DNA from 3 places in the Dehalobacterium formicoaceticum genome. Region 3 is predicted to be linked to each of the others. Evidence: a T-box and tRNA genes for the amino acid it is inferred to sense, from the RefSeq annotation. Region 3 holds a T-box; the other regions hold tRNA genes.
What was found. The T-box of region 3 lies ahead of glyQ (glycine--tRNA ligase subunit alpha). A T-box ahead of a tRNA ligase gene usually reads a tRNA of that ligase, here a tRNA-Gly.

Region 1 (10,295 bases), 1.0 Mb from region 3:
CTCTGCAAAGGGTGAATCGGCACATTTTTTTGCTTCGTCCAGAACCAACCGGGCAGCCGCTGTTTTCCCAATCCCAGGGGGTCCGTAAATGATAATATGTTGGGGATTAGGCCCGCATAAAGCAGCACGCAGAGCTTTTAATCCATTCTCCTGACCGACGATTTCTGTAAAGTGTGCCGGTCGGGTCTTTTCTGTCAAGGGCATCGTTAAAGAAATGCCCCGCAGTTTTTTTAATTTCTCCATTTCCTTCCTTGATTCCTGTTCCAGAGCCACTTTGTTTCCTTGCTGACCTTTAAGCAGATTCCAAAAGTAAAGTCCGATTACAATAATGAAAAAAATCTGCACAAATCCCAGAATTTGATTCAAGATTAACACCCCTTTTCCATGTCTTAGCTTATTATTGACATGGGAAAGAAAAAATACCCATGATCATGGGTATTTTTTAACTAATTTCTGTTATTATGCAGAAGCTTCCTTTTGCTTCACGTCCTCTTTGGTTAATAAAAGTGGTTTTTCTTTTTTCTCTGCCACTTCTTTGGTAATCAAGCATCTAACCACGTCTTTTCTGGAAGGGATATCATACATAACTTCCAGCATCATATCCTCGATAATGGAGCGCAATCCCCGGGCACCGGTATTTCTCTTGATGGCTTCCTGGGCAATAAAACTAAGTGCTTCTTCCTTAAACTCTAATTCAACTCCATCCATCTCGAAAAGCTTTTGATATTGCTTGACCAGAGCATTCTTCGGCTCGGTCAAAATGCGTATTAAAGCAGTTTCATCCAAAGCATCCAAGGTCACGATAATAGGCATCCTCCCTACGAACTCGGGAATTAGGCCATATCTTAAAAGATCCTCAGGTAAAATTTGTGCCAGAATCTCACCAATCTTTTTATCCTGTTTGCCTTCGATTTCCGCACCAAAACCTAAGGTTTTCGAACCGGATCTGTTCTGGATAATCTTATCAATGCCATCAAAAGCACCTCCACAAATAAACAAAATATTTGTGGTATCCAATTGAATAAATTCCTGATGAGGATGCTTTCGCCCGCCTTGAGGGGGGACACTGGCAACAGTGCCTTCCAGTATTTTCAGCAGAGCCTGTTGTACCCCTTCCCCGGATACGTCTCGCGTTATGGAAGGATTTTCTGACTTGCGGGCAATCTTGTCAATTTCATCAATATAGACAATACCCTTCTCAGCTTTTTCCACATCGTAGTCAGCAGCCTGGATCAATTTTAACAGGATATTTTCCACATCTTCTCCTACATATCCAGCTTCTGTAAGAGAGGTGGCATCAGCAATGGCAAAAGGTACATTAAGCACCCGTGCCAAGGTTTGAGCCAATAGAGTTTTTCCGCTTCCCGTTGGTCCCAACATCACGATATTACTCTTCTGCAATTCCACATCATCAATCTTATTGCCCAAATTGATGCGCTTATAATGATTATATACAGCAACAGATAAAGATTTCTTTGCCTTCTCCTGACCAATAACATATTGATCCAAAATATTCATAATTTCATGGGGTTTGGGGATTTCCCCCATGTCAATGTTGAGATCTTCACCCAGTTCTTCTTCAATGATTTCATTACATAACTCGATACATTCATCACAGATGTATACGCCGGGTCCTGCGACTAATTTCTTAACCTGGTCCTGAAGCTTCCCACAAAAAGAACATTTCAGTTGTCCACGTTCATCCGTATATTTATACATAATCCACCTCGCTATGCCTATTTCTTACCTACAGGCTCTCTTTTTGAAATCACTTCATCAATCAGCCCATACTCTTTGGCCTCGATGGGATTCATAAAGAAATCCCGGTCTGTATCCTTAGTTATCTTTTCCAAAGGCTGTCCGGTTCTCTCTGCTAATATCTTATTTAATTCGTCGCGAATGCGCAAGATCCTCTTGGCATGAATTTCAATATCAACTGCCTGCCCTTGGGTACCTCCTAAGGGCTGATGGATCATAATTTCGCTGTTAGGAAGGGCAAATCTCTTCCCCTTGGCACCGGCGGCTAAGAGAAAAGCTCCCATACTGGCTGCCATCCCGATGCAAATAGTGGAAACATCCGGTCGCACCAAATGCATGGTATCATAGATAGCCATCCCGGCAGTAATAGATCCACCCGGGCTATTAATATAGAGATGAATGTCTTTATCCGGATCTTCCGCTTCTAAAAATAACATTTGGGCAATGATTAAGTTTGCAACATAATCATCGACCTGACTCCCTAAAAATATGATGCGGTCTTTTAGTAATCGGGAATAAATATCATAAGCTCGCTCTCCCCGATTGGTCTGTTCAACAACCATTGGCACCAATGTACTCATTTTTTCCACCTCTCCTTGCTTTTAAACAATATGATTTTTATAGATTTTTATACCCACAATAAAAGTAATTTATGCAATCTCATTCTGCTCAACCAAATAATTAGCTGTCTTCGTCATGGTCATACCTAGCTTCAGCATATCCATTTGTCCGGTAGCAACCAAGGTTGATTTTATCGCATCAATGGGCTGATTATACTGTTTGGAAAACTTATCCAATTCCTGATTCAATTCTTCTTCAAGAACCTCAATGTTATCCTGTTTCGCAATTTGTTCTAAAACCAGATCGGTCTTTACCGCCCTTTCCGCCTGGGGACGATATTGTTCGCCCAATTGCTCAATGCTGGTATTGGTAAACTGGCAATATTGTTCTAGCTGCAAACCTTGTCTGCCAAGATTTTCATTTAATTCATTCAGCATGCTTTGAATCTTTTGATCAATCATCACCGGGGGAATTTCTACGCTGGCTGCTTCAACAACTTTGTTTAAAATTTCATTCTTAGCCTCATCTTCTGCTCTCTTTGCTGCACTTTCTTCCATTTTTGTTTGAATGTCTTTTTTAAGTTCATCTAAGGTTTCAAATTCGCTGACATCTTTGGCGAATTCATCATCAATCGGTGCTACTTCTTTTCGTTTAATACCTTTAATCTCTACTTTAAATAATGCTTCTTTACCAGCCAACTCTTCACTATGATACTCTTCCGGGAAGGTTACGTTCACATCACGGCTTTCATTAATTTTAGCACCAATCAACTGTTCCTCAAAGCCGGGAATAAAAGAACCTGACCCAATCCCCAAGTTATGGTTTTCTGAGGTGCCCCCTTCAAATTGAACGCCATCCACAAAACCCTGGTAAGAAATAGTGGCCATATCGTCATTTTGGATTGTATCTTCTTCCCCAAGTTCCGATAGTTTAGCATATCTTTGCTGCAATCTTTCCAGCTCTTTATTAACATCATCCTCAGTAACGGGATAGCTGGCTTTTTCTACTTTAATGCCTTTATATTCCCCTAACTCCACTTCCGGCTTAACATCAACCTTAACCTTAAAGGTAAAAGGCTTATTATCGTCTAATTCTACAATCTCAACATTAGGCCTGTCAATAGGTTCAATCCCGGTTTCCTGCACGGCGGCAGCATAATTGGGGAAAATCATAATTTCTGCAGCTTCTTCCAGCAAAGCACCTTTTCCAACATATCTTTCTAAAACAGATAGGGGTGCTTTACCTTTTCTAAATCCAGGAATATTAACCTTTTTTACTAATTTTTTATGAGCTTGCTGAATTGCTTTCGCCACTTCTTCTTGATCGACCTCAATTTCCAAGCTCATTGTATTTTTTTCTATTTTCTCAGATTGATTAACCTTCATATATGATCCTCCTTATTATCTACCTATCTTCATTTAATATTTCCCATCGGTTATTAATTTTAAACAAAGATCTTCTTTTTCTTATTTTACTTCTTCAATTTGCAAGTTACAACTATTTTCCTCCTAAAATACAATAAGAATAATAATTTTTATTGTAATAAAAGAGATGAATACGGATAGTAAAAAGCCCCCATTTTGGGGGTCTTCAAAATATTTGGAGCGGGCGAAGGGATTCGAACCCTCGACTTCAACCTTGGCAAGGTTGCACTCTACCACTGAGTTACGCCCGCATAACAATACTTATAAATTCTGAAAGCACAAGTTTGAATGGTGCGGGAGAAGGGACTTGAACCCCCACGGTTGCCCGCCAGATCCTAAGTCTGGTGCGTCTGCCAATTCCGCCACTCCCGCATAAAATCAACTGTCGCAAGGTGTATAATAACATAAGTCATTATCTTCGTCAAGAAAATAAATGGTTTTTTTGAGAATTTATCAAGGGTAAATGTCAAAAAAATAATAATATAAAAAGCCTGGCCATCAAACTATGTTTGACGACTAGGCTTTTTATGAAATCTGCAAGGATGAGATATGATCGTTAAGCATAATATAAGATACCGGTTAATACAAAACTAAATACGGAGATGAATATCGAAATGAACAATCCGGCAAAAATAGGTTTTAATCCTGTATCTTTCAATTTACTAAAATCAGAACCTAAGCCTAAGCCTACCATGGCAATGGTTAAAAGAAAATTATCAAAGGAGATTAGGGATGCAACCGTTTCCTGAGGAATCAAAGAAAAAGAATTGATGAGCACAACACCGCAAAAACCGAAGACAAACCAAGGGAAGGTTCCTTTATGAAAGAAGCTGCCGTCACTTTTTCTTTTCATGTCCTGAAACCCCAATATAAAAATCGTTGGAATCACTAAGAGTACCCGAGATAGTTTTACCACCGTCGCATATTCCCCAACTTGATCCCCGGCAGCAAAACCTGCCGCTACCACCTGAGCCACCTCATGAATGGAAGAACCCGCCCAGACAGCGTAGAAAATATCCGGTAGTTGTAATACGTTATAAATCACAGGATATAAAAACATGGCCAAGGTACCAAATATAGTCACAGTAGCGACGGAAAAGGTAATATCCTGATCTTTTGCTTCAATAACCGGCGCCACTGCAGCAATGGCAGAAGCTCCACAGATGGAGGATCCTGCACCAATAAGCAGAGTCAAGCCCCGATCGATATCCATTCTTTTGCCCAGCCAACCGGCAAATAATAAAGTTCCTCCCGTAACCAAAGCCACTAACAGGAGTCCCCTCCCGCCAATTTGACCGATATCACCAATGCTTAATTTAAAGCCTAATAAAATCACGGCAAAACGCAAAACTCTCTTAAAGGCATATTGAATTCCTGGTTCAAAAGAAGCTGGGACATGTAAAAAGTTCTTTATAATCATTCCAATCACAATGGCAATTATCAATGAATTAACATGGAGTTGGCTGAAGATACTCATTTTAGGTACCAGTATAGATAGGAAAGCCAATAAAGAAGAGAATAATAATCCCGGGATGATTTTTTGATTGATCATAGGGAACTCATCACCTTTCTTTTTTTTCCATTCTACCAGCACCAGGGTGATAAGTAAACTATTGTTTTTATTTGTTATTGATAATAATCCTCTTATTAATATTTAATAATCCCAAGCCTCTCAAGTGGAGGATTCTCCTTGACCACAAACAATAAAAAAACCCTTGAGATAAAAACCCCAAAAGTTTTGCTTAAAATGCCTTTATAAAAATAAACGATTTTTCTGAAGTGTTCAAATGAATGATAGTGAGGATTCTTACTGTGAGTTAATAATTTCAGACAAGATTCTAAAAATGACAATGACCCCAGCCGGAATTGAAAGAAATGCCAGAATTGATCTTTCCTTGTCTTGAATGATTGACATCGTGCCCCTGAAAAAACCCACCAATCCTATAGCTGCGATGCCGATACTGGGAATGAGTATAATATTCCTGGTCTCTAAATAAAACAAAATAAAAAATATGACACTCAGAAAAGCGGACCAGAAGCCCATACCGCTTGTCGGCCATATGGTGATTTTCATATTCTCTCCTTTTATTTATATTTTTATCGCGTAGTCAGTCATCAAAATAATTCTATCTGGCAAATATAACATATTGCACTGCCGAATTTACTCCAAACGATTGAAAATTTTCTTGTATCTTTAGTGCCAAATCATGCATCTCAGTGAAATTTTCAGCTTTGCTGCATTCATTGGCTTTGTCCAGGGCCTTTTCCGCCCGTTTTTTTAGGGAGTCATTGAGAAGATCTATCTCAGCATCATCAAAAGCATCAATTATTTCTAACCCGGCCTTAGAAACCATATCGTTTATTTCCTCATGGGTATAGGTCAGGTGGTGATAGTTTCCTTGATAGGTATCTATTAAGCAATCCAAACGGTGAATCAGGGCATGAGTTAATGAAGCCCCTGTCTGTCCGTCGGCGGGCATTTCACTAATTAAAATACATCCGTCATCTTTCTTGAGCCTGCGCATTTCATTGAAAAGAGCGGTCATATCTTCGATGTGATGCAAGGAATTTGATAAACAGACCAAATCAAAACTCTGATCCTCAAAGTCAGTATGACAGCCATCCATGACCTGAAATCTTATCCGGTCATTTTCTCCAAATTTCGCCTTTGCCTTGGCAAATCCTTTTTCTGAAATATCGATACCAATCATCTCATCATACCCTTTTAAACCTTGGCTTAATCTATGGATAAATGCTCCGTCCCGCGTTGCAATATCAAGGATTTTAACGCAGCTCATCTCAGATAGTTTTTCATGTAATTTTCTCATCAGATTACCTCCGCCGACCACACATTAAATTGATGATTCATCAAGTGTCTGTCATAGTATTATTATAAATAAAAAATCCTGAAATACAGGATTTTCGTGTACTTGGTGGACCATCACGGGCTCGAACCGTGGACACCCTGATTAAGAGTCAGGTGCTCTACCAACTGAGCTAATGGTCCAATATGGCTGGGGCGGCAGGATTTGAACCTACGAAATGCCGGATCCAAAGACCGGTGCCTTACCGCTTGGCTACGCCCCAATAATTTTGGGGTGGATGAAGGGACTTGAACCCTCGAGTGCCGGAGCCACAATCCGGTGCGTTAACCACTTCGCCACATCCACCATATATTACTTTTAGCACAGACAATATTATCAAAAGTAGGCCGAGATGTCAAGTTAAGCGCTTTTCAGCGCTTTTTCGTTTATTGGCGCGCCTGGAGAGACTCGAACTCCCGGCACACGGATTAGAAGTCCGTTGCTCTATCCACCTGAGCTACAGGCGCACGTAAAAGTCAGCCTAAAATAAATTGGAGCGGGTGATGGGAATCGAACCCACGTGACCAGCTTGGAAGGCTGGAGCTCTACCATTGAGCTACACCCGCATCATAATCAGTTAGTCCTTCGAACTGACAAAGATTAGTATAACCTATACAGCACCATTGGTCAAAAACGATTTTCCAGGCACGGGAGGTTATTTTAAGTCATCTTGTTTAATATAATCAATAATACTCTGTATATCTCTTCCTTCCGCGATATTTCGAACTTTTTTCTTTGATCACCCTATTTGATTATTTCCCATTTTAAGAAAATTATCCATCCTGGGATAATATTTTTTCCAGCACAGGAAGAATCCCTCGGAGAGCTTTACCCCGATGACTGATGCGGTTCTTTTCCATTCCCGTAAGCTGGGCCATTGTTTTACCCATTTCCGGCAAGTAAAACAGGGGATCATAGCCAAAACCATTGCAGCCGCGAGGCTCCTTCAAAATCTGTCCCTCACAGAACCCTTCAAAATATTCAACCCGACCCCCTGGTGTTGCCACCGCAATGGTACAACAAAACCTTGCGCTTCTTAAGGGATCCGGTACCCCTTCCATCATGCTCAACAGTTTCTGATTATTTTTCAGGTCATTTCCCGGCTCGCCGGCAAAGCGGGCAGAGTAAACACCAGGCATGCCATTCAAATAATCCACCTCCAGCCCGGAATCATCTGCCAAAACAATGAATCCTGTTTTTTCTGCAGTTGCAACTGCCTTTAGGCGGGCATTCTCCCGAAAGGTAGTACCTGTCTCTTCTACCGCCGGCAACTCAGGAAAATCTTTTAAAGAAAGTACCGACCAGGGATATCCGCTGATTAAATTGCGAAACTCCAGTAATTTCCCTTGATTTCCCGTAGCTAAGATTATTTTTTTCATTCCTGATCCCCTTATTAACAGCGTTCTTAGTATTATTAGCAGTTAGCTATCGGACAAACATAAATCTGAAAGTAATATTTTCCTTTGTGTCCGGACTAATTGGCCAATCCCTTTTTCGGCTAATTTCAGCATCTGTGCCATCTCTTCCCGGGAAAAAGGCTCGGACTCCGCTGTGCCTTGAATCTCAACAAATTTACCTGATCCGGTCATGACAACGTTCATATCTACCTCTGCCTGGGAATCTTCCTGATAGCAAAGATCCAGGAGCAATTCACCATTCACCTTGCCAACACTGGTAGCGGCCAGCCAATCAAGAATGGGCAGTTCCTTCCACTTATGATCTTTCTTTAATTTGGTTAAAGCATCAACCAAAGCAATAAAACTCCCTGTAATGGAGGTGGTTCTGGTTCCCCCATCGGCTTGAATGACGTCACAGTCGATATAAATCGTTCTTTCCCCCATCTTGGATAAATCCACCACCGAGCGTAATGAGCGACCGATCAATCTTTGAATTTCGTGGGTACGCCCGGTGATTCTCCCTTTCGCCGATTCCCGAATCGTTCTGACTTGGGTTGCTCTGGGCAGCATAGCATACTCTGCCGTGATCCAACCCTGGGAACTCCCTTTCAGAAAGGGAGGCACTTTCTCTTCTACTGTTGCCGTACAAATTACCTTGGTATCCCCCATCTCGATAAAGACAGAACCTTCTGCATTCTTTATATATCCTCGGCTAATCTTCACCGGTCGTAATTCTTCCGCCTTTCTTCCATCAAACCGCATTCATTTGTCTCCTTCCATCTCGATAAAGCTTTTACGGATTTTAGTATATCATCTAAAAATTTTCCGGTAAAGTCTCTGTCCTGGGTCAAGAAAAAGAAAAAGCGCCGAGCGCCTTTTCTTTATCGTTCTCCTATCATCTCTTCATTACGGGCCATGGTTGTTGATATGTCCATATGGCCGGCAATAGTCTCAACATTTTGCCCATCCACCAGGATTTGCACTTCCCGAATGGAAGGAAATTGGGTTAGGGTATTGACTACGGAATAGACGGTCATTTCTTCATTCAAAGAACCTCCCGGATGATTCACAATCAATTCTCCGCTCAGGTCTACAATGCAGACACCATCCGGCCGAACATTAATATCCAGCAATTCTGTTCCCACAGGAATCGTAGGCAATAAGCCTGATTCCACACTTGGACCTGCAATCAATTCCTGCATCACCGCTCGGGCAACTCCTTCTGTCTTAGGAATATCTCTCATTTCCAATGCAAGATTTTCTCCCGCTGCATCACTAAAGAATAAGGCAATTTCCTTCGTTTCACCAATTAATGCTTGATTCGTTAACTCAAGATCTTCCGTTCCTGCATGGTTGTCTGATAAAGGCACTTCCTCCTCCACCGTTTTCCATGCCTGGAGGCGGTCCACCAAGGCACATCCGCTGACTGCTGTTCCCAAAAGAAGCAACAAGACCAGGAATCCAATAAGCAAAATACCTCCATTACCCTGCCAACGTTTCATTTTCCTTTCCCCTCCTCATACTATTTCCTTAATTTATTAAATGGGATTACTAATATGTATAAAGAAGGGGAGAATTTTAGTACAAGTTTTTTAGATGAATTTACAGAGCATATACTGCATCACCAGGTAATAATTTGATATGATGTTCACCCAACACCTGTATGGCCTCATCGATTTGCTCCACCCGGAAAATATTTAAAGCTTCATGACCTGATTGACCGTAAAAAGCATAAAGATATTCTAAATTAATATTATGCTGATCCAGAATTTCCAACACTTTGGCCAGTCCTCCAGGCTTATCCGGCATCTCCACAGCAATCACCTCTGTTTCGCTGACGGTAAAATCATTTTTCTTTAATACTTGATAAGCAAGATCAGGTTGATCTACAATTAGCCTCAGAACGCCAAAATCCGTGGTATCGGCAATGGATAGGGCGCGGATATTAATCTTGGTATCCGCCAATAATCGCGTCACAGCAGCCAAACGTCCGCGCTTATTTTCCAGAAAAATTGAAATCTGCTTAACCCTCATGGTATAACCTCCTTACAGAATGATTTTCTCTTACTTTTCATATTACTTTCTATCCTGAATATGTCAATCTTTTAGCTGACGTTTATCTGTCACCCTTTTTGCTTTCCCTTCACTTCTGGCTAGTTTTTTTGGTTCAACTAAAGTTACCATGACCGAAATACCTAGTACACTGTCTAATTTTTGCTTAATGATCCTTTCCAATTCCTCCAAGCGGCGTACTTGGTCGGAAAACATGTCCTCGGAAACCTCAATTTGTA
Region 2 (10,295 bases), 420 kb from region 3:
TAATGCATATTCATCCTCCGGCGCCGTCACCACCGGCTCCAGGGAAATAATCCGATATCCTTCTTCCACCAGATGGCGGGCATCCTGGAAAAAGTCCTTATTCCAGCCGGTAAAAGTACCCCTAAGATAATAATTTTCATGGTTACGGCTCTCCACGAACTTTTTGAAATGATCATGGATGATCTCATAGCTGCCTTTTCCTGAGGGGAATTTACGCACCCGATCATTGACTTCCCGGCGGCCATCCAGGCTTAATACCACACTGATCCCTTCCCGGTTCAAATACTCCTGGGTCTTTTCATCCAATGCCACACCATTAGTGGTTAAAGTAAATTTAATTTCCTTACCCAATCTCTCTCCTTGTTCTCTGCCATAGGCTATCAGTTCCTTCACCACGTCAATGTTCAGTAAAGGCTCTCCGCCAAAAAAGTCTACTTCGCAGTGCTTACGATTACCAGAATGTTTCAAGAGATAATCAAGAGCCTTTTTCCCGGTCTCCACAGACATCAGTAGCCGTTGACCACCGAAATTGCCACTCCCGGCAAAGCAGTAAGCACACCTCAGGTTGCAATCATGGGAGACATTCAGACATAATGATTTTAAGATCGAACTATCATTCGTTGAATATTTATCCCGATATTCATCCTGGGAAAATAATTGTCCCTGGGCAATCAGCTCCTGAAATTCTTCTTTAATGTCTTGAGCCAATACCTCCCCTGCTTCTACCTTGAAATCCTCCACGGCCTGCTCAAGATCCCCTTGCCTTTTTATTAATAACTCGTGAAAAGCCCAGACCGGGTCATCGATAATATGAATCGATCCGGAGTTTACATCCAACAGAATTTTTGTCCCATCTATTTCAAACTTATGGGTATCCATAATATTTAATTTCAGTCCCATCTTTTAAGCCCCATTCCTTCTTATTTAGAAAGCCAGCTTTCTGCCGCGCCTATGGAACCGGCGGAAGCCTTAATCGCACTCATCCCTTTTACCTATAAAACTAATACTTTCTGAAAGCACAAAAAATCAGGCCTTACCCCATGGGGTGAAGGCCCTTTTGACTTATTTTGCGCAAACTTGATTTCCTACTGTGCAAGATGTTTTACAAGCCGATTGACAAGAAGACTGACAGGCTCCGCAGCCTCCATCTTTCACGGTGTTTTTTAAATTCCCAGCCAGCACCGTCTTAATATGTTTTGCCATTATTTTTCCCCCTTTATGTAAGGCCAAACTTTTCTTCACGGCACATATTATACCATATTGAAATTATTTTTACATCCACCAATTTCTCGAAGAAAACCCTCCCTCACTTTATACTTTCATCCGCTTCTAAACCGGTGCTCCTTAGCTTATTTAATAAATTAACCAAGCCCTGCGAACCCAAAAAAATTGATATACCGATAATAAACTCTGCTACTGCCTCTGCTGATATAAAAAATAAAGTTGACACTGGACTATTATGCGAGATAGCTAAATAAATACTCTCTTTTCAGCAGATCCCGCAGAAAACAGTAGGATTTCTTAATTATACTCCAAGTCAAGTTTTCTAACCATCTTATGCTCGTTAGTTTCTATATCAATTAGATAATAGCCATACGTTTCTTCTAATAATGTTAAGTCTTTTACTAAATGCTCTACAATAGCATTTTTATTGTACCCTATTGCATACAATCCTTCGGGTTTTATTTCCCAATTATTACCCTCCGATATATAAGTAACATCGTTCACATGAGCATCTTTCTGTAGAGTTATCTTTGAACCATACGAGAAATTTTTTTGCCCTATATCTTGTTTTTCTATTGGCTCTTCAGCTAAATTAGCTTTTGTAATAATAGATAAGCTAGGATTTAGTTGTGAACCAATATATTGGTAATATAAAATATTTTTATCAATTTTATAATCATGCACCGTCTCTTCCATATCTAAAACATATTTAAACTTCCCATTATTATTTAATTGATACAAATGATAGCTGCCAATAGGTGAGCCTGGCAAATATAGTTGGTAATATAAGGTATCACCAATTTTTTTGACTCCTTTGTTGTTATCCTTTACTAATTCCTTTTTATTCGGATCTCTATCTCCAAGGCGATTATTAGATAGGGATGTACTAGCTGCATACCACTGACTATCTTTATACAGGAATGGTAGAACAATATTTATCTTTCTATTAGCATATTTAATATAGGAGTCAAAAGTATTTGACATAAAGCGAATTGGCAAATAAACGCGACCATTTTTTAACATAGCCGATTGATCTAATTCCTCATTAAATCCGCCTATTTGAGCAGTTTTATCGCCTACTTTAATTTTAATAATTAATTCACCACTAATAGCGGTAACTGTTTTATTATTTTCGTCCCAAGCAAAACGATCGCAACCAAAAATCTTAAAAGTGTCTCTTAAAGGTAACATGGCATAGTCATTAATAATAAATGGTTCAGCCTCAAGAGATACGGTGCTTCCATTAACATCAACAAGAATATCAGTTGTTTGAGCCATGGCATTTATTATATCAGTAGAAAACCTTCCTCCCCAAAAAAGAGCAATTAATAATACTATTGTTAAATATCGACGGGTTAACTTATTTAACATGTAACACATCCCCTTTACAATATTTCTATGAATATACCGATGCGACGGAGCCACGATTCCGGTGTTGCGGGAGCCAGCTGTCCGGTATGAAAAGCCAACCAGCGTTTATGACGCGAAAGCCTCTTGACAACGAGTTCCAGTATGTTAGGCTGATGCGCCAGGCATCAACCATGCTCGCATGGGAGATGCCCCTAATGCCTGAAAACATGCCGGTGGGGGCTCGTTGTCAAGAGAACCGTGGAATAAATGCTGAAACTGGTTCTCTTATTCCGGAATACTGGACCCTATCAGACCGGAATGATGGCTCCCGCTAACCGGACAGTTGGCGCAAAATGCTCCGGAATACTCATTTCTATTCTTTTTTTACATTTGCAGATAATATAGAACCATTATAAGTTAATGTAGCATTGTCTGTTTCTAAAGCTTCAAAAGAACCTATGTTTGATGTACCTAGTTTAATATTTCTATAGTTAGAAGAAATCGATGCGCCAGTTTTAATATTTGATTCACTTTTAGAAGCAATAGTCGTTAACAACTTATATTTAACATTAGATGTAGTTCCTCTGGGCATAATTAGAATACTAGTACCAGAATTCATATTTGTTTGAGTACCGCTCAATTCCATCTTTAATCTATTATTACCATTATAGTTATAGTATTTATCTACTCTTAGTGTTGTTGGATAACCATCTGTTGATTTATAAACCAAGTTAGGATTTGTGGTAGTAGCAGTAGGAAAATAATGCCAATACTTAGTAGATCCATCTACTACTTTGCCATACATTTTCCAACCTTGATAAGTGTTTGACCACAATAAACCTAAATCTGTTTCTAAGGTACCTACTGTGAACCCAAGGTAATTATAGAAATTAATACTTTCAGGATCTTCTTCACCATTATCAGGAACTGAACCATTGTAATTTGGTGCACCAGATCTTAATGCAGCTGTAATATAATCTGCTGAACTGCTATATGTTCTAGCCCTGGCACCATAACCATCCGGTAAATTAACATTAGTAGCTAAAGGTATAATTGCAGGTTGTTCTGCATGTACATCAATAGATCGATCAGTTGATGTAACCTCCATCATCACTTGTCCTGCAGAATTGTTATAAAAAGCAAGAGTTTGTTCATCTTCAACACATACAAACTCATATTCTTCTGATGCATTGTTTAAGCTATTAAACTTTTCTTTACTGTCAGCAGGTTGGTTTTTGAGAGCTTCTTGCAAAAATACCCGAAAATCATATGACTCAATATCCTGGGTAGTTTTTAATTCATCAGATAGATACACAGGTACTTGTCCTTGATTTGTTTTAAGGATCAAGTCTGGTGCTTGATTAACTTCTTTAGGTAGATTAATATCAGCATGAATTGCCGGATTAAACTGTTCTAAAGATTCTAATTCGATAAATTCACCTTTAGACTGCACATCTGCCATAGCAACAGGAGTAATCAAATTGCTAAACATGAAAACACTTGCAAGTATTTTTACAATATTGAATCTAAAATTTTTCATAAATTGTTCCTCCAATTTAGTAAGTCTTGTACAATGTAAACTGATTGGCTACATCATAATTAAAGCCTTTATAAGCAGCTAAAAAATTTGTTCCCTCAATTTTTTGAGTTTAATTTTTCTTCGGTCATTCTCAATCTACTATTAATAAGCTTTAGCACTTTTGCTGGCACTGACTGTTTCACCTACACCATCTTTATAAGCCGTGGCTATAAACTTGAAACGGTATGTATAGCCTTTAGCGACATAACGGGTAGAAGTCCAGTTCAAATATCTGGTATCCGAGCGGATGTTATCCCATCGTGCGATTTCAGTATACGTGCCGTTTGAGTTCAATCGTTCAAGTACCGCTACTGCCGTAATCTTATTTACTCCCTGATAACCGTCAACAGCTGCAGCGAGCTCTGCTTTGCCGTTTGTAATCGATAAGTTTACGGTCACATCAGAGATATTTTGCCAAAATGGCTGCATCTCTGCCTCAGCTTCCGTTATTTCCGAAGAAGCATTCGCTATATTTGATGTCAAAATTATGATGAATGCGAATAGTATCGGCATCAGTCCTTTTTTGCTTACAATCATAAAACCACCATCCTTTTTTATTATTGGGCTTTTTATCCCTTTACTTATATAACAAATTAGAATGGTGATTTGTGACATGATTTCTTAAAAAAAATAAATTATTTTTGTATACTCTCCGCCATGGAAATTAATTCTGCACTTTCTATCTCGGAAGAGATCATGAAGATTATGCCTTGGGATTCCCATAATATCAAATTATTTTTATCATCCTTTGTTGTTTCAAATAAATATGCCTCCTTACCATTGATCTTTATTACTGAATATTTTTTATCTTCGTGGTCAACAAGTATATGTGAAGATTGCGCCGGGGATTGCTTTAATATTATTGTCATACCACTATCATTTTCGTAAGTAATCTTGATAATATCACCTATAGCATTGAAAGAAGTCTCCATAAAACCAGCCGGCAAGTAAGCAGGTCTATAAATTTTTTCATCTATCACGCCATTATTGTTGTCGTTATCTCCATGTTGAATTGAAAAATGATCTTCCTGCCACCTTATAGCAGCGTTAAAAATATAGTTTCGCGTTGCTTCAGCGCTAAGTAATATTGTGCCGGAAACAACAATTACTATTGCGGCACTAGCGGCAACTCGCATGGCGGTTTTTTTCCATGAGGAAACCTTTTTATTGAACCTGTGCCTGGATATTAGCTTCCTTATTCTTTTATCTAAATTAGGTGATGGCTTATATTGTGCATTCATTTCCTCACAAGACGGCAACTCATCCATTTCCTGCTCGAAGGCCTTTTCCACGGCAATTTTTAGCATAGCGTCAAATAATTTATCATCTAAATTATTTTTCTCCATATTCAATTCCCTCCAGCATAAGTTTCGTTTTCACTTGAGCTTTCGCCCGACTTAATCTTTGTCTAACAGCATCATTAGATATTCTTAGTAAATCTGATATTTCTTTGTTTGAATGTCCCATCACTACCGATAAAAACAATGCCTCCGATAATGACTTGGGTAATGCTTGAATATGGCTAATAATATTGTCGCAAGCCTCTCTAGCGGTTAAGTCATCTAAGACAGGAATGCTGCCATCAGATATCTCCTCACCTTCGATATGTTCACTCTTATGTTTATTTTGCTTATTCAATATATTAATGGAACGGCTCCTTACTATAATAACAATATAGACCCTCGTTTTGTGACTTGAAACGTCGTAAATTTTATGCAAATTTTTTATTATGGTTATGATTGATTCTGATACCGCATCTTCAGCAAGAGCATGGTCAGGTATGATGCTTTTGGCAACGCCCAGCATCGTGCCGTAGTATTTTTCATATATGCTTATCAACTTATCTTTTTTCTCATGATCATCCAACATATCAATATAAAATGATAACATGTTCTCTCCTCTTAACCTTTCAATCCAGCCTATTTTTGTAGGAAGATAAAAATACAACCGAAAGTTGAAATATTTAAAGTTCCAGTCATTCATTTGCTTAAAAATATATGCTGTAAATTATAGCATATTATGTCACGAAATGATATTGTATCAAACCCATTGCGAAAGGGAAACTTGGAACTTATATGTTCCGAAAGTATAAAAAAACGAAACAAAACAGATGCATGATAACATCTGTTTTGTTTCGTTTTTTGGAGCGGGTGATGGGAATCGAACCCACATAACTGGCTTGGGAAGCCAGCGCTCTACCACTGAGCTACACCCGCAAGATATGATTATATAATGAGAAAACCCTTTAAAGACAAGAAAGAGCAGTTAAATAACTGCTGAATAAAAATGGCGGAACTGACGGGAGTTGAACCCGCGATCTCCGGCGTGACAGGCCGGCATGTTAGACCACTACACCACAGTTCCGCGTAAATGGTGGGCGATGACAGGATCGAACTGCCGACATCCTGCTTGTAAGGCAGGCGCTCTCCCAGCTGAGCTAATCACCCAAAATTGGTGACCCGTAGGGGATTCGAACCCCTGAAACTGCCAGCGTGAAAGGCTGGTGAGTTAAGCCGCTTCTCCAACGGGCCAAGATAAAAATGGTGAGCCATCCGCGACTCGAACGCGGGACACCCTGATTAAAAGTCAGGTGCTCTACCGACTGAGCTAATGGCTCATATGTCTCACAGGAACTTATTATACTGCAACAAGCTTTCTCTGTCAACAAAATAATTTAAAATGTTTATTTTTTTCTGTTGAAGTACAATGAATTTCTGTTTTGCTCACGCTTGTATATTTTGCACTAAAATTCCCCTTTTGTCAAGGTAATTTGCTTCTTTTATTTAAAAATTATGCTCATCAAAAAAGGGGTGTTATGATACACCCCTTCAATCCTGCAATTTTGCTTAATCCATTAATACAGTTCTTCCCGGACAATGGTTTGGTCCCTTTTAGGCCCAACTGCAACAAGAACAACCTTGATTCCGGAAAGCTCTTCAATTCTCTTAATATATTTTTGTGCTTTATCCGGCAATGCTTCAAAGGTTCTGGCTTCACTGGTATCTTCCTGCCAGCCTTCCATGGTCTCATAAAGGGGCCGACAATCCTCCAGGGTTTGCAGACTGGACGGGAACTGAGACAGAACCTGCCCTTGATACTCATATCCATAACAGATTTTAATCTCGTCTAATTTATCCAATACATCCAACTTCGTCAAGGCAAGGCCTGTTAAGCCGCTCATACGCACACTGTAACGTGCGATCACCGCATCAAACCAGCCGCAGCGCCGGGGACGCCCCGTGGTGGTACCAAATTCAAAACCTTCTTTACGGATCATCTCTCCGATAGCATCGTTTAACTCTGTAGGAAATGGCCCTTCCCCGACCCGGGTGGTATAAGCTTTAACGACACCCAGCACCTTATTGATTTTTGTGGGGCCGACGCCGGCGCCAATACAGGCTCCTCCTGCCGTGGGATGAGAAGAGGTGACAAAAGGATAGGTACCCTGATCCAAATCCAACAAAGTTCCTTGGGCTCCTTCAAAGAGCACATTTTCTCCCTGCTCCAAGGCATGGTTAACCAGAAGAGAAGTATCCGTCAAATAAGGTTTGATCCGTTCAATTAAAGGTTTGAATTGTGCAATGATCTCCTCTGCCTGAAACCCTTCCACCTCATATACTTTCGTAAAAAGAAGATTTTTTTCTTTTAAATTAGCTTCCACCTTGGCGGCAAAAATATCCTGATCAAGAAGATCAACCATACGTATTCCCACTCGGGAAGCTTTATCGACATAGGCCGGACCAATACCCTTTTTTGTGGTACCGATCTTTTGATCACCTTTTCCTTCTTCCTGTAGTTGGTCCAAAAGTAGATGATAAGGCATAATAACATGGGCGCGATCGGAGATATGTAGATGATCGGTTTCTATGCCCCGTTCTTTTAAGCTGTCTATTTCCTTAAGCAATGTCTCAATATCCACTACTACACCGTTGCCGATAATGCAGGAGGTATTAGGATATAAAATACCTGAGGGTATCAGATGAAGTTTATATTCTTCCTCTCCCACCACTACCGTATGACCGGCATTGCTGCCTCCCTGGTAACGTACAACCACATCTGCTTTTTCTGCCAGAAAATCTGTAATTTTCCCTTTGCCTTCGTCTCCCCATTGGGCCCCAATTAATACTACTGCCGACATGAGCAGCACCTCCACTAACTATATTTAACACGCATGATACTTCAGATCTCCCGCTCATTATATCCTGGACGAAATATCTCGTGCTACTACAATACCTGTTACCGATGCCTGCATTAAGCCTCTCGTAATGCCGGCTCCGTCACCAATGGTGTAAAGATTGGCTACATTCGTTTCAAAGTTTTCGGAAACACGCACCTTGGATGAGTAAAATTTAACTTCAGCTCCATAAAGCAAGGTATTCCTGGCATATAAGCCCGGCGCAATATGATCAAAAGCTTTCAAGGTCTCAATAATCGAGGTTAAATAACGGGCCGGCAGTACATAACTTAAATCCCCGGGCACCGCGGTTTTCAAGGTAGGAATCGTCGTTGATTTTTTTAAACGGTCATAATCCGTGCGCCGTCCTTTTAAGACATCCCCCAGACGTTGGACCATTACACCGCCTCCTGTGAGCATATTAGCCAGGCGAGCAATATATTCCCCGTAGGCAATGGGCTCATTAAATGGTTCCGTGAACCTGGTTGATACCAAAAGAGCAAAATTGGTGTTTTTTGTCTTCAGATTTTCATCGGCATAGCTATGCCCATTTACTACAGCGAGCTTGCGCTCATAATGCTCTTCGGAAACCACGCCGCCGGGATTAACACAAAATGAGCGCACCCTGTTATCAAAAGTATCAGAGTAATAAACCAGTTTTGCTTCGTAGAGATCGCGGGTAAGATGATCCATGACAGAATTCGGCACTTCTACCCGCACGCCAATATCCACTTCATTATTATCCGTTTTGATGTTTAGAGTCTGGGTTTGCCGGGCAAGCCATTCCGCTCCCCCCCGGCCTGGCGCTGCAACTACGAAATCGGCTAACATTTCAAAAGGCTCTTGCCCCTTGGGTTTAACCAAAACTCCTTGTACCCGATCTTCAAGGGTCAAAATTTCTTCAACCCTGGTCGCCTCCATAAAACTGGTATTAGTTTCGTTAATCAGATAACGATACATGCCCCGGAGTACATTAAAGGCCCGTTCTGTGCCCAAATGTCTTACCGGACAAGGAATCAGCTGGATACTGTACTTGGAAGCCTCATAGGCAATGTCATCTACTTTTTTTTCATCCAGCCCATATACCATTTCCTGAGCACCGAATTCTAAATATATTTTATCTGCATAATTAATTCCTGCCTGGGCTTCTTCCCGAGACATATAATCCATGATCCGCCCACCCACATCAGGGGAAAGAGAAAGCTTCCCGTCACTAAAAGCTCCGGCTCCGGACCATCCGCTGGTGATGGCGCAAGGATCACAATTTATGCACTTCCCTTGATCCCTGGCGGGACAGGCCCGTTTGTCAATAGTATGCCCTTTATCAATAATAAGAACATGAACCTGGGGTTTTTTTCTGGTCAATTCAATTGCAGTAAAAATCCCCGCCGGACCTGCTCCAATGATGACCACATCGTACTTATTTTCCATTTGCATTGCCCCCGTTCTGTCTTGCTTCACATTTGCACTTTAGACACAAAAACCACCTGAACAGGTAGTTTTAATATTTCCTATTCAGGTCCATGCTTTATCATTATGATTCTTTCATAAAATACACTATTCCTCACAATTATACTAGCAGAGGGTTTAAAAAATGTCAAACAAAATCCGAATATTCCACCGCTTATTTGTGTTAATATTCGGTTATTTTTTCTTCAGTAAACTGCCAATGATGGTTTTAGCACTGGACATGACCATGTCCCCAAACCCTTTATTTTTTCGCAAAACCTGGGTCAATGCCTCAATCATGCGGTCCATTTGAGGATAAGTGATCGTTAAGGGAGGTTCCAGTCGAATCACATTGGGATTATTCAAGGTATAGGCAGTAATAATATGATGTTTATTCATCAATTCTCCGGCGATTAATGAGCCTAAATATTCCTGGGATGCCTTCTCCAATGCCCCTCCCGACAGGGTGTTTAAGATTTTGTGTTCCTCCTGGGCAAATTCCAAACCCAGCATCAACCC
Region 3 (10,295 bases):
TGGTATTTTTGATCCAATTATTATTCATCTTAAGAAAATTCTCCTTTACGAGACCGTCGAAGTTATGGACGCATAAAAAAATCTATTCCGGGGCATAAATTCAGATAAAAGGAGTGGACAAAATGGATGATATATTACGAAAAGTAGATTTAATTATTGATAGAGCCGGCGTCAGTTATGCTTCGGCTAAAGAAGCTCTGGAACAATCCGGGGGCAGTGTCATTGATGCTATTATTTATCTGGAGAACAAACTTCATACAACGGCAGGCAGTTATCATCAGCTGAAGGGGATACTGAAAAAGGCCAAGGAAACTAAAATCCGTGTTCTGAAAGAGGGTGAACAGGTGGCGGAAGTACCCATGACAGCAGGAATCTTAGGTTTAGTAGGAACAATTGCCCTGCCGGGATTGGCTGCCATCGGTGCCATCGGATCCGCAGCAGCTTTATTAAGCAATTATTCTCTGGAAGTGAAAAAGTCGGACACAATGGATGATCAACAAGAAGAAAATCTGAATTGATGGCCCGTTTCCTTGCTTCATCATAACATCCAAAGACCTCTTGGGGAAGAGAAAATTTGGGGACATGCTATTGACTTTTTCACCATGAGGTTTTAAGATGATATAAAAAATGAATTTAAGTTCATTTTTTGGTCGACCCGGATGGGGCAAATCATGGGAGGGATGATAGGATGAAAGGGAAAGATTGCAGAAAAAGAAAAATAGGATTTTTGCTGGCCATGATATTGGCCCTGACACTTTTGGCCGGTTGCGGCCAGGAAAAGGCAAAGGAAGAAGGAACGGGACCAAAGCCAATTAAAATCGCTGTGCTTCCGGTGGAAGATACGATGCCAATGCTGGTAGCGAAAGAAAAGGGATACTTTGCCGAGGAACAACTACAAGTAGAGCTGGTAAACTTCCAAAGCCCGGTGGAACAGAGTAATGGGATGCAGTCCGGAGAAATGGACGGGATGCAGACAGATATGATTGTGGCTGCATTGCTGAAGGATTCCGGTTTGGATTTAAAGATCACTTCTATTACTTTAGGAGTTACACCCCAGGAAGGACGCTTTGCCATCCTTGCTTCGCCTCAATCGAATATCAATTCTCTGGAAGATTTAAAAGGAAAGAACATCGGAATTTCCTATAACTCCATTATCGAATATGTTACCGACGGATTGTTGACAGCCGGGGGTATTGATCCCGCTGAGGTGAAGAAAACCGCAATTCCCAAAATTCCGGTGCGAATGGAAATGCTGTTCAGCAATCAGATTGATGCCATTGTAGTGCCTGATCCCTTGGTTTCCTTTGCAGAGCACCAAGGGGCTAAGGTGATTGCCCAGGATACAGAAAAGAATCTTTCTCAAAACGTGTTGTTTTTTACTCAGAAAACCATCGAGGAAAATAGGGACGGAGTGGAAGCTTTTTATCGCGCCTATAGGAAGGCGGTAGATGATTTGAATGACCATCCGGAGGACTTTCGGACCTTATTGGTGGAAAATATTAATATTCCGGAGCCCATTGCAGATGCCTATCAGTTGCAGCATTATCCCCAGCCTCAAGTACCCGGTGAGACGGATGTGCAGAATATATTGGATTGGATGAACAAAAAAGCACTCTTAAAAAATGATTTGAAATATCAAGATCTGGTACAGGAGATAAAGACTCCTTAGCATCGGAAGCAATAAACTTTGCTTGATGCAAAAACTTTGTTTATGAGGAACGGTTAGCGACCGTTCTTTTTTCTCGTTCGCCCAAAATCTCCGATTGAACCCTTTACGGACCGTCCCCCCGGTTTCCCAGTTTTTCTTTGTCCAGAATTTTAATGCCCTTTCGGGAAACCTTTAATATGCCTTCATTGGAAAAGTATTTCAGCATTCGTGAAATCACTTCCCGAGCACTGCCCATATGTCCTGCTATCTGTTCGTGTGTCAAGGTAATTGTATCGCTGTTTTCCAGATTTGCTTGGTTAAGCAAAAACATTGCGAGCCGTTTGTCCAGCTTCATGAACAGGATTTGCTCCATTACCCACATGGCCTCAGAAAAGCGCAGGGAAATTATGTCCGTCATAAAACTCATGACTTGCGGATTTTCTTTGGCAATTCTATCATAGGTTGCCACACTTATGATGTAAACTTCAGTAGAGCATTCAGCGTCAACATGTATATCAAAGGATATATTTTTGATAACGCAGGATGCGGAAAGAAGACAGATATCCTTGTTCACCAACCTGAACAGAGTCACCTCTTTCCCCTCATCAGACAGCATATATACCCGGAGCCTTCCGCTTTTTACGGTAAGTACTCCAATGCAGTCCCCAGAACCGTTATGGATTTTTTCCCCTTTTTTATATATTTTCAGTTCTGTATGTTCAGCAACTTCATTTTTTTCTGCTTCATTCAGACTCTTCCAAAACGGCAGTAATTCAGATAATTTTTTTGTATCTTTAAAGGTCAATCTTATCGCCTTCTTTCTACCTATAGTGTGACTTTGTCACTGAGCTGATGCGAAAAAAATGATAAAGTTAATATAAATAAAAGCAATAAGAAGATGATATGATCTAAGTTCTTTTCTGCACTAGAATATTCCTGCTTATTATTGCAAATTAGGAGACTCATTATTAATAGATTCTAATAAGATGTGAGATTTACTGTTTATCAACTTTCATTTAATTAGAGAGGAGAATAATTTTATGAAAAAGAAAGTATTGATTATCGGCGGAGTAGCCGGCGGTGCAACCACAGCTGCCAGACTCAGAAGGCTTGATGAAACAGCCGAAATCATAATTTTGGAGAGGGGAGAATATATCTCCTATGCCAACTGCGGTCTGCCTTATCATATCGGCGATGTGATCAAGGAACGGGGGTCTTTGTTGCTGCAGACGCCGGAAGCAATGAAAGCTAGATTCAACATAGATGTCAGAGTCAATAACGAGGCTTTGTCCATTGAAAAGGAGCGCAAGGTTGTTTCTGTGCTAGACAAAAAGACTGGAAAAGAATATGAGGAAAGCTATGACACCCTTTTGATTGCCACCGGTTCCTCACCTCTCAAACCATCTATCCCGGGAATTGACGGGCCGGGAATCTATTCTCTTTGGACCATCCCGGATACAGATAAAATTAAAAGCTTCATCAGTACAAAAAAGCCAAAGAAAGCGGCCATAATCGGCGGCGGCTTCATCGGCCTGGAGATGGCGGAAAATTTACATGCTGCTGGATGTGAAGTGACAGTTATCGAAATGCAAAACCAAGTAATGGCGCCAATTGATTTTGAAATGGCCCAACTTCTCCACGAAAACATGAGGATGAACCAAGTGCAATTAGTGTTGAACGACGGGGTGAAGTCATTTGAGGGAGTAGACGGAACGACCATAATTCAGCTGCAGAGTGGCAAGGCTATAGAAGCGGAACTTGTGATTTTATCCATTGGGATCAAACCAAACAGTGTGCTTGCCAAAGAGGCAGGATTAGCACTTAATGAAAGAGGGGGAGTCGTTGTTAATGAATATCTCAAGACATCCGAACCCAGCATTTATGCCGTGGGAGATGTCATAGAGGTAGAGGACTATATTTCCAAAAATAAGACCATGGTTCCCCTTGCCGGCCCGGCAAATAAGCAGGCCCGTATCTGTGCCAACAACATTGCCAGAGAATTTGGTGTTTTAGGCGGAGATTTGGAAAAGTACAAGGGAACCCAGGGCACATCTATCGCAAAGGTCTTTGACCTGACCGTGGCATCCACCGGTGTAAATGAAAAAACCTTGAAAAAATGGGGCAAGGAATTTAACAAGGATTACTTTGTGGCTTTGATCAATCAAAAATCCCATGCGGGCTATTACCCTGGGGCAACTCCCCTTACCTTGAAAATGCTTTTTAGCCCGGAAGGCAAAATTTTCGGCGCTCAAATTATTGGCCAGGATGGTGTGGATAAGAGGATCGATACTATTGCTGCGGCAATCCGCCTGGGTGGAACTATTTATGATTTGGCTGAACTGGAGCTTGCTTATGCCCCTCCTTATTCCTCCGCCAAGGATCCCGTAAATATGCTGGGCTTTGTGGCCGAAAATATCTTAAATGGGCTTGTATCTATCGTAGGCTGGAATGGGTTGGAGGAGCTTAAAAAATCAGAAGACAAAAATTATACAATCCTTGATGTCAGCGAAGATATAGAAAGGATGGCCTTCTTTATTCCGGATTCATATCATATTCCTTTAGGACAATTAAGGAATCGTTTAGGGGAATTGGATAAAGAAAAACTAATCATTGTATACTGCGCTATAGGTGTCAGGGCATATAATGCAGCCAGAATGATGATGAATTCAGGATTTAAAAAGGTAAAGATCTTCCCGGGAGGCTCATCTTTCTATAAATCACTTTATCACGACCAGCTTTCGGATATGACACCAACGGAAAATAAACCTCAGGGAGTTATAGATATGAGTAAGGTTGTGGCAAAACAGACGCTGGACTGCAGTGGTCTGCAGTGCCCGGGTCCTATCATGAAGGTCTATGAAACTATAAAAGGAATGTCGGACGGTGAAATTATTCAGGTTTCGGCAACTGATATGGGCTTTGCCCGGGATATTGACGCCTGGTGCAAGAGGACAGGAAACTGCCTTTTGAAATCGGAAAGGGCTGGTAAGGAAAATATTGTTTATATACAAAAGGGCCGGGAAAACACTTCAGCACAACCGGCTGATCTGCCTAAAGAAACTCAAATTGTCACCGAACTACCTCAAGGTAAAAATATCATCGTTTTCAGTGGTGATCTGGATAAAGTACTGGCTGCATTTATTATTGCCAACGGAGCCGCTGCCATGGGAAGACCGGTCAGTATGTTCTTTACCTTTTGGGGGCTAAATGCTCTGAGGAGACCCAACAAGCAAAACATTAAGAAGCCTTTCCTGGACAGCATGTTCGGAGCCATGATGCCAAGAGGAGCTTCAAAGCTTAAGCTTTCAAAAATGAATATGGGCGGCATGGGCACTGAGATGATGAAAAAAGTAATGAGGGATAAAAATGTGGATTCTTTAGAAATCCTCATGAACCAGGCCATCCAGAATGGAGTAAAGCTCATAGCCTGCAGCATGTCGATGGATATTATGGGAATAACAAAGGATGAGCTAATAGATGGCATCGGTTATGCCGGCGTTGCAACAATGCTTGGAGACGCGGAAGAGTCAAATATGAGTTTGTTCATTTAATTTAACCCGAGGGGACGGCAGACTGCCGTCCCTTCGGGTTTCAATTTACGAAAAGGCTGGCAAGGATCCAGAACTTTTAGTATACTACTTGGTGGAGAGTGATTTGTGTGAAAACCATCATCTATTATCTTGTGTCATTTCTGGCCGGCGCAACGGCAATCATTCAGGCAGGTGTGAACGGACAATTAAAAACAGCGGTAGGGGGGCCGGTCTTGGCCTCCCTGATCAGTTTCTTTGTTGGGACCTTGACCTTAGGTATTGTTTTTACTGTTTCCGTGATCAACGGTTATCAGCTACTGCCATCTCCGGAAAGTCTACAGAATACTCATTGGTGGATGTGGATCGGGGGAATTCTTGGTGCTTTTTTTGTCTTTGTGTCGATTTTGTGCGTTCCTAAAATCGGTTTTGCCTGTATGTTTTGTTTAATGATTACCGGACAAATTCTGATTTCCTTGATCTTTGATCACTTTGGCGCTTTTGGGAACAGTATTTACCCGATGAATCCTTATCGGGCTTTGGGGGCAATCATGCTCATTGGCGGCGTTTATCTGATTCAAACCCATTAAAATAGGAAGCAGAAAAGAATATTGACAAGATAGTTTAATTTTGCTAAAGTTGTAGAATAATAAAGAAGCAATGACGGAGATAAGTAGCCAGCGGATTATAAGCAGAGAGCCGGGCGGGTGGAAAACGGCAATAATGCTGGGGAAGGCACTCCTGAGCTATTCAGGTGAAAGTACATATAGTCTGAATCGGAGCTTCCTCCGTTATCAAAGAATGAAGATGGACTTTGATGTCAATCAGGGTGGAACCGCGGGAAATCAGCCTCTCGTCCCTGCAGCTCTTTGCTGCAGAGACGGGGGGCTTTTATAATATGTGCAGCTAAGGTTTGCACCAATCCTAGGATTGATGCAAGCCAAGGTTTCTAATATTCTAATATTGGAGGGAATATGATGAATTTCCAGGAACTTATTTTAGCATTGAACAAATTCTGGGGTGAACAAAACTGCATTATTCAGCAGCCCTATGATATGGAAAAAGGTGCCGGCACCATGAACCCGGCTACAGCCCTCAGGGCTTTAGGACCGGAACCTTGGAATGTCGCATATGTGGAGCCTTCCCGACGTCCTACGGATGGGCGTTACGGGGAAAATCCCAATCGTTTGCAGCATTATTATCAGTATCAGGTGATCCTCAAACCTTCCCCGGATAACATTGTGGAGCTCTATATGGACAGCCTTCGCGCCATCGGCATTAAACCGGAAGAACATGATATCCGCCTGGTGGAGGATAATTGGGAATCTGCTAACTTAGGGGCGTGGGGACTAGGTTGGGAGGTCTGGCTGGACGGGATGGAAATCACCCAGTTCACCTATTTCCAGCAGTTCGGGGGTTTGGAATGCCGACCGGTGAGCGGAGAGATTACATACGGGATCGAACGCTTGGCCATGTTTATTCAAAAAGTAAACAGCGTTTACGATATTGAATGGGTTGATGGGATTACTTATGGAGATGTGCATCATCAAACTGAGGTGGATTATTCTCATTATAATTTCACCGTAGCCAATACCAATATGCTCTTTCAGCTTTTTGATATGTATGAGGAGGAATTTAAAAGAACCATCGATCATGGTTTGGTGCAGCCGGCATATGATTATGTGCTGAAATGCTCCCATACCTTTAACCTACTGGATGCCCGCGGGGCCATCAGTGTCACGGAACGACAAAGCTATATCACCAGGGTGCGCAATTTAGCCAAGGTGGTAAGCGTTGCCTATGTAGATCAGAGAGAAAAATTAGGGTTTCCTTTGATTAAGGATCCGGAAAAAAGAGAGAAAATGGGCCTTGCTTCCTTAGAAAAGGTTAAGGCAAGCCTGACTGACCTTCAAGGCAACGCAATGAATGATGGAAAGGAGGCCTAATAATGGCCAAGGATTTGTTATTTGAACTGGGAACAGAAGAAATTCCCGCTCGCTTTATGGCACCGGCCCTCAGACAGATGAAGGAACTGTTGGAGGCGGGCTTAAAGGAGCTTCGATTAGATTATTCCACGCTGAATGTTTATGGCACACCTCGTAGACTAGCATTATTGGTGAAAGAACTGGCGGAGCAACAGTCAGATTTGGCAGAAGAAGTAAAAGGGCCTTCGATCAAAGCCGCCTATGACGGTGACGGCAATCCTACTAAGGCAGTTTTGGGCTTTGCCCGGGGGCAGGGTGTTCAGGTTGAGGATCTGGTAGTGCAAGAAACCCCTACCGGTAAGTATGTTTTTGCCACGAAAAGAAACGCAGGACAGTCGGCAGAAGCAGTGCTTCCAGATATGCTGACCAGTATTGTTCATAAGCTTTATTTCCCCAAGCCCATGCGCTGGGGAGATTCAGATTTGAAATTTGCCCGCCCCATTCGCTGGATTGCCGCCCTTTTGGGCAATGAAGTATTGAAAATCACAATCGGGGATATTAAAGCGGACCGTTTCAGCCGCAGTCATCGTTTTCTAGGTTCCGGCGTGGTGGAATTAGCTTCTCCTCAAGAATATATTCAAAAGTTAAAAGAAAACTATTGTATTGTCGATCAGGAAGAGAGAAAAGAGCTGATTTGGGAACAGATTACCGCCGTGGCTGCGGAAAATAGAGGGAAGGTGCACAAGGACGAGAAATTATTGGAAGAGGTCACCCAACTTCTGGAATATCCTACCGCTTTATGCGGCAGCTTTGAAGAAAAGTATTTGGCTTTGCCTCAGGAATTATTAATAACCCCGATGCGGGAACATCAGCGTTATTTCCCGGTATTTAAAGAGGATGGATCATTATTACCGAAATTCATTACGGTGCGAAATGGTTTGGAGAAACATATCGATATTGTCACTGCCGGTAATGAGAAAGTGCTGCGTGCCCGGCTGGCCGATGCGGAATTCTTTTATACAGAAGATCTTAAGAAGAATTTAGAGGATAATGTAGCCAAGTTGGACACAATTGTTTTCCATGAAAAACTTGGCAGTCTTGGTGACAAAGTAAAGCGGGTAGAAAAACTGGCTCGGTATATAGGAACCCAATTAGGTTTCTCGGCGGAAGAACTTAATGCTACAAGTCGGGCTGCTTTTTTAGCCAAAGCCGATCTCGTCTCTAATGTGGTGTATGAATTCCCGGAACTCCAAGGCATTATGGGTGAATACTATGCCAGGCATGCCGGGGAAGAGGAGGCTGTTGCAGTTGCCATCAGGGAACATTACCTGCCGCGTTTTGCCGGGGATGAATTGCCTGCCACAAAAATAGGAATGGCTTTGTCTATTGCCGATAAGTTGGATAGTATTGTGGGCTTTTTTGGCATGGATATTCAACCTACCGGCTCCCAGGATCCTTATGCCCTGCGCAGACAGGCTCTGGGCATCGTTCATACGGTTTTAAACCGTGATCTGGAAATATCCTTGAGTAAAATGGTGGAGGAATCCGATCAGCTTTTAACAGAACAGGTGGATTTCATTCACTCTCCGGAGAAAACTTTGGGAGACCTCCTTGCCTTTTTTAAACAGAGAATGGAAAACGTATTGTCTGAAGCCGGGGTGCGTTACGATGTGATCAATGCTGTTTTAGCAGGTCAACTGGATAATCTTGATGTAGCGAATCAAAAGGCTGTTGCCCTTAGTGCTTTCCGGGAAACGGAAGAATTCCGTCAGTTGATCACCGGTTTTAAAAGGGCAGCTAACCTGGCCAAAAATGCCACCCATAGTCAGGTAAAAGAGGAGCTGCTCTCCGATCCGGCGGAAACTCAGCTTTATCAGGAATTTCAAAAGGTTAAGAAGGCTGCTGATTCTTTATTGCAGGCCAAGGATTATCAAAAAGCCCTGACTATGATCGGTGAGTTGCGAACTGTCATTGATGTTTTCTTTACCGCGGTCATGGTCATGGTGGAAGATGAAGAGATCAAAGAAAACCGCCTGGCCTTATTAAAACAAATTGCTGATTATGTTAAGAACATTGCCGATCTTTCTCAATTAGTAGATTGACGCAAGTTCTTAACTTGCTAAGTGGTTTTCTTAGCAAGTTTTAGAAACGCTAATACATGACTTAGTTGGCGTTTGACTCCCGCCTTTGCGGGAGACTTATGCCAAGTTAGTCAGGTGGACACAAGTCCTTAACTGGTAAGTTTTTTGCACACCAGGTTTTTGAAAATTTAATGTTATCAAGAGAACCTTTGCTGTTAATCAGCGGGGTTCTTTTTTTAATTAAAATTATAAGTCATTATTCGAGCTTATTTTGCAATATATCCTATTGACTTAAAAAGGAAAATTCAATATAGTATATGTTATATTATTAAATAAACTTAATAATGTATCACATTCCTGAATGTTCCTACAGACGAAGGGAGTGGCAGCTATTCAACTAACAGAACGACAGAAAGAAATTATTTTGATTGTCAAAGAGAATGGTCCGATAACCGGTGAAAATGTTGCCCAGCATCTTAATCTTTCCAGAGCGGCTTTGAGAGCAGATTTGACCATCCTAGTCATGGCGGGGCTGATTGATGCCAAGCCACGGGTGGGTTATTTCTATGTGGGTGACAACTCTCGCACGATCATTTCGGAAAAGGTCATGGAAATGAAAGTTAAGGATTGCAAATCCAGACCCATTGTGGAGCGGGAGGAAGCCTCTGTATACGATACCATAGTGAAAATGTTTATTAGCGATGTAGGAACGCTCTTTATCGTAAGCCAAGGGGGTATTTTGCAAGGAGTGGTTTCCAGAAAAGACCTTTTGAAGGTGACCTTGGGCCAAGGAGATCTGCAAAGTATGCCGGTAAATGTGATTATGACCAGGATGCCCAATATTATAACTACCACCTTGGATGAGTCCATCTATGAGGCCACGAAAAAAATCATTGAACATCAGATCGACGGTCTTCCGGTGGTACGGCCATGCGAAGCGGAGGGGCCGAATTTTGGTTTGCCGGAAGTGATTGGCAGATTCACCAAAACAAATATCACCAGGATCTTCCTAGAATTGTTGGAAGGGGATTAAAAAACTTTATGAATCAAAAAAAAGACAAACCGGTAATATTTGTTGTTTCGGATTCCCTGGGTGAGACAGCGGATCTTCTGG

Region 1: it encodes a tRNA-Gly, which carries the amino acid that the T-box ahead of glyQ (glycine--tRNA ligase subunit alpha) is inferred to sense. The anticodon was not compared.
Region 2: it encodes a tRNA-Gly, which carries the amino acid that the T-box ahead of glyQ (glycine--tRNA ligase subunit alpha) is inferred to sense. The anticodon was not compared.

The regions. Positions count from the first base shown of each region.
Region 1 is NZ_CP022121.1:214,164-224,458, forward strand. It holds gene lonB (ATP-dependent protease LonB) at 1-375, opposite strand, end outside; gene clpX (ATP-dependent Clp protease ATP-binding subunit ClpX) at 460-1,719, opposite strand; gene clpP (ATP-dependent Clp endopeptidase proteolytic subunit ClpP) at 1,737-2,339, opposite strand; gene tig (trigger factor) at 2,409-3,704, opposite strand; tRNA gene CEQ75_RS01100 (tRNA-Gly) at 3,920-3,994, opposite strand; tRNA gene CEQ75_RS01105 (tRNA-Leu) at 4,033-4,115, opposite strand; gene CEQ75_RS01110 (YeiH family protein) at 4,300-5,295, opposite strand; gene CEQ75_RS01115 (hypothetical protein) at 5,551-5,817, opposite strand; gene CEQ75_RS01120 (class I SAM-dependent methyltransferase) at 5,870-6,571, opposite strand; tRNA gene CEQ75_RS01125 (tRNA-Lys) at 6,675-6,750, opposite strand; tRNA gene CEQ75_RS01130 (tRNA-Gln) at 6,755-6,830, opposite strand; tRNA gene CEQ75_RS01135 (tRNA-His) at 6,838-6,913, opposite strand; tRNA gene CEQ75_RS01140 (tRNA-Arg) at 6,998-7,074, opposite strand; tRNA gene CEQ75_RS01145 (tRNA-Gly) at 7,100-7,173, opposite strand; gene CEQ75_RS01150 (XTP/dITP diphosphatase) at 7,381-7,986, opposite strand; gene rph (ribonuclease PH) at 8,029-8,766, opposite strand; gene CEQ75_RS01160 (GerMN domain-containing protein) at 8,886-9,506, opposite strand; gene CEQ75_RS01165 (ACT domain-containing protein) at 9,607-10,038, opposite strand; gene CEQ75_RS01170 (phenylacetate--CoA ligase family protein) at 10,102-10,295, opposite strand, start outside.
Region 2 is NZ_CP022121.1:836,173-846,467, reverse strand. It holds gene scfB (thioether cross-link-forming SCIFF peptide maturase) at 1-900, opposite strand, end outside; gene scfA (six-cysteine ranthipeptide SCIFF) at 1,063-1,203, opposite strand; gene CEQ75_RS04190 (copper amine oxidase N-terminal domain-containing protein) at 1,522-2,595, opposite strand; gene CEQ75_RS04180 (YrpD family protein) at 2,948-4,114, opposite strand; gene CEQ75_RS04175 (hypothetical protein) at 4,256-4,690, opposite strand; gene CEQ75_RS04170 (DUF4367 domain-containing protein) at 4,789-5,499, opposite strand; gene CEQ75_RS04165 (RNA polymerase sigma factor) at 5,486-6,043, opposite strand; tRNA gene CEQ75_RS04160 (tRNA-Gly) at 6,296-6,369, opposite strand; tRNA gene CEQ75_RS04155 (tRNA-Asp) at 6,441-6,517, opposite strand; tRNA gene CEQ75_RS04150 (tRNA-Val) at 6,525-6,600, opposite strand; tRNA gene CEQ75_RS04145 (tRNA-Glu) at 6,606-6,684, opposite strand; tRNA gene CEQ75_RS04140 (tRNA-Lys) at 6,695-6,770, opposite strand; gene CEQ75_RS04135 (adenylosuccinate synthase) at 7,008-8,291, opposite strand; gene CEQ75_RS04130 (NAD(P)/FAD-dependent oxidoreductase) at 8,349-9,758, opposite strand; gene CEQ75_RS04125 (aspartate aminotransferase family protein) at 9,972-10,295, opposite strand, start outside.
Region 3 is NZ_CP022121.1:1,254,356-1,264,650, forward strand. It holds gene CEQ75_RS06180 (MFS transporter) at 1-28, opposite strand, end outside; gene CEQ75_RS06185 (DUF4342 domain-containing protein) at 123-518, shown strand; gene CEQ75_RS06190 (ABC transporter substrate-binding protein) at 689-1,669, shown strand; gene CEQ75_RS06195 (Crp/Fnr family transcriptional regulator) at 1,773-2,453, opposite strand; gene CEQ75_RS06200 (FAD-dependent oxidoreductase) at 2,689-5,199, shown strand; gene CEQ75_RS06205 (DMT family transporter) at 5,307-5,765, shown strand; T-box leader at 5,827-6,039, shown strand; gene glyQ (glycine--tRNA ligase subunit alpha) at 6,153-7,121, shown strand; gene glyS (glycine--tRNA ligase subunit beta) at 7,124-9,202, shown strand; gene ccpN (transcriptional regulator CcpN) at 9,573-10,214, shown strand; gene CEQ75_RS06225 (pyruvate, water dikinase regulatory protein) at 10,223-10,295, shown strand, end outside.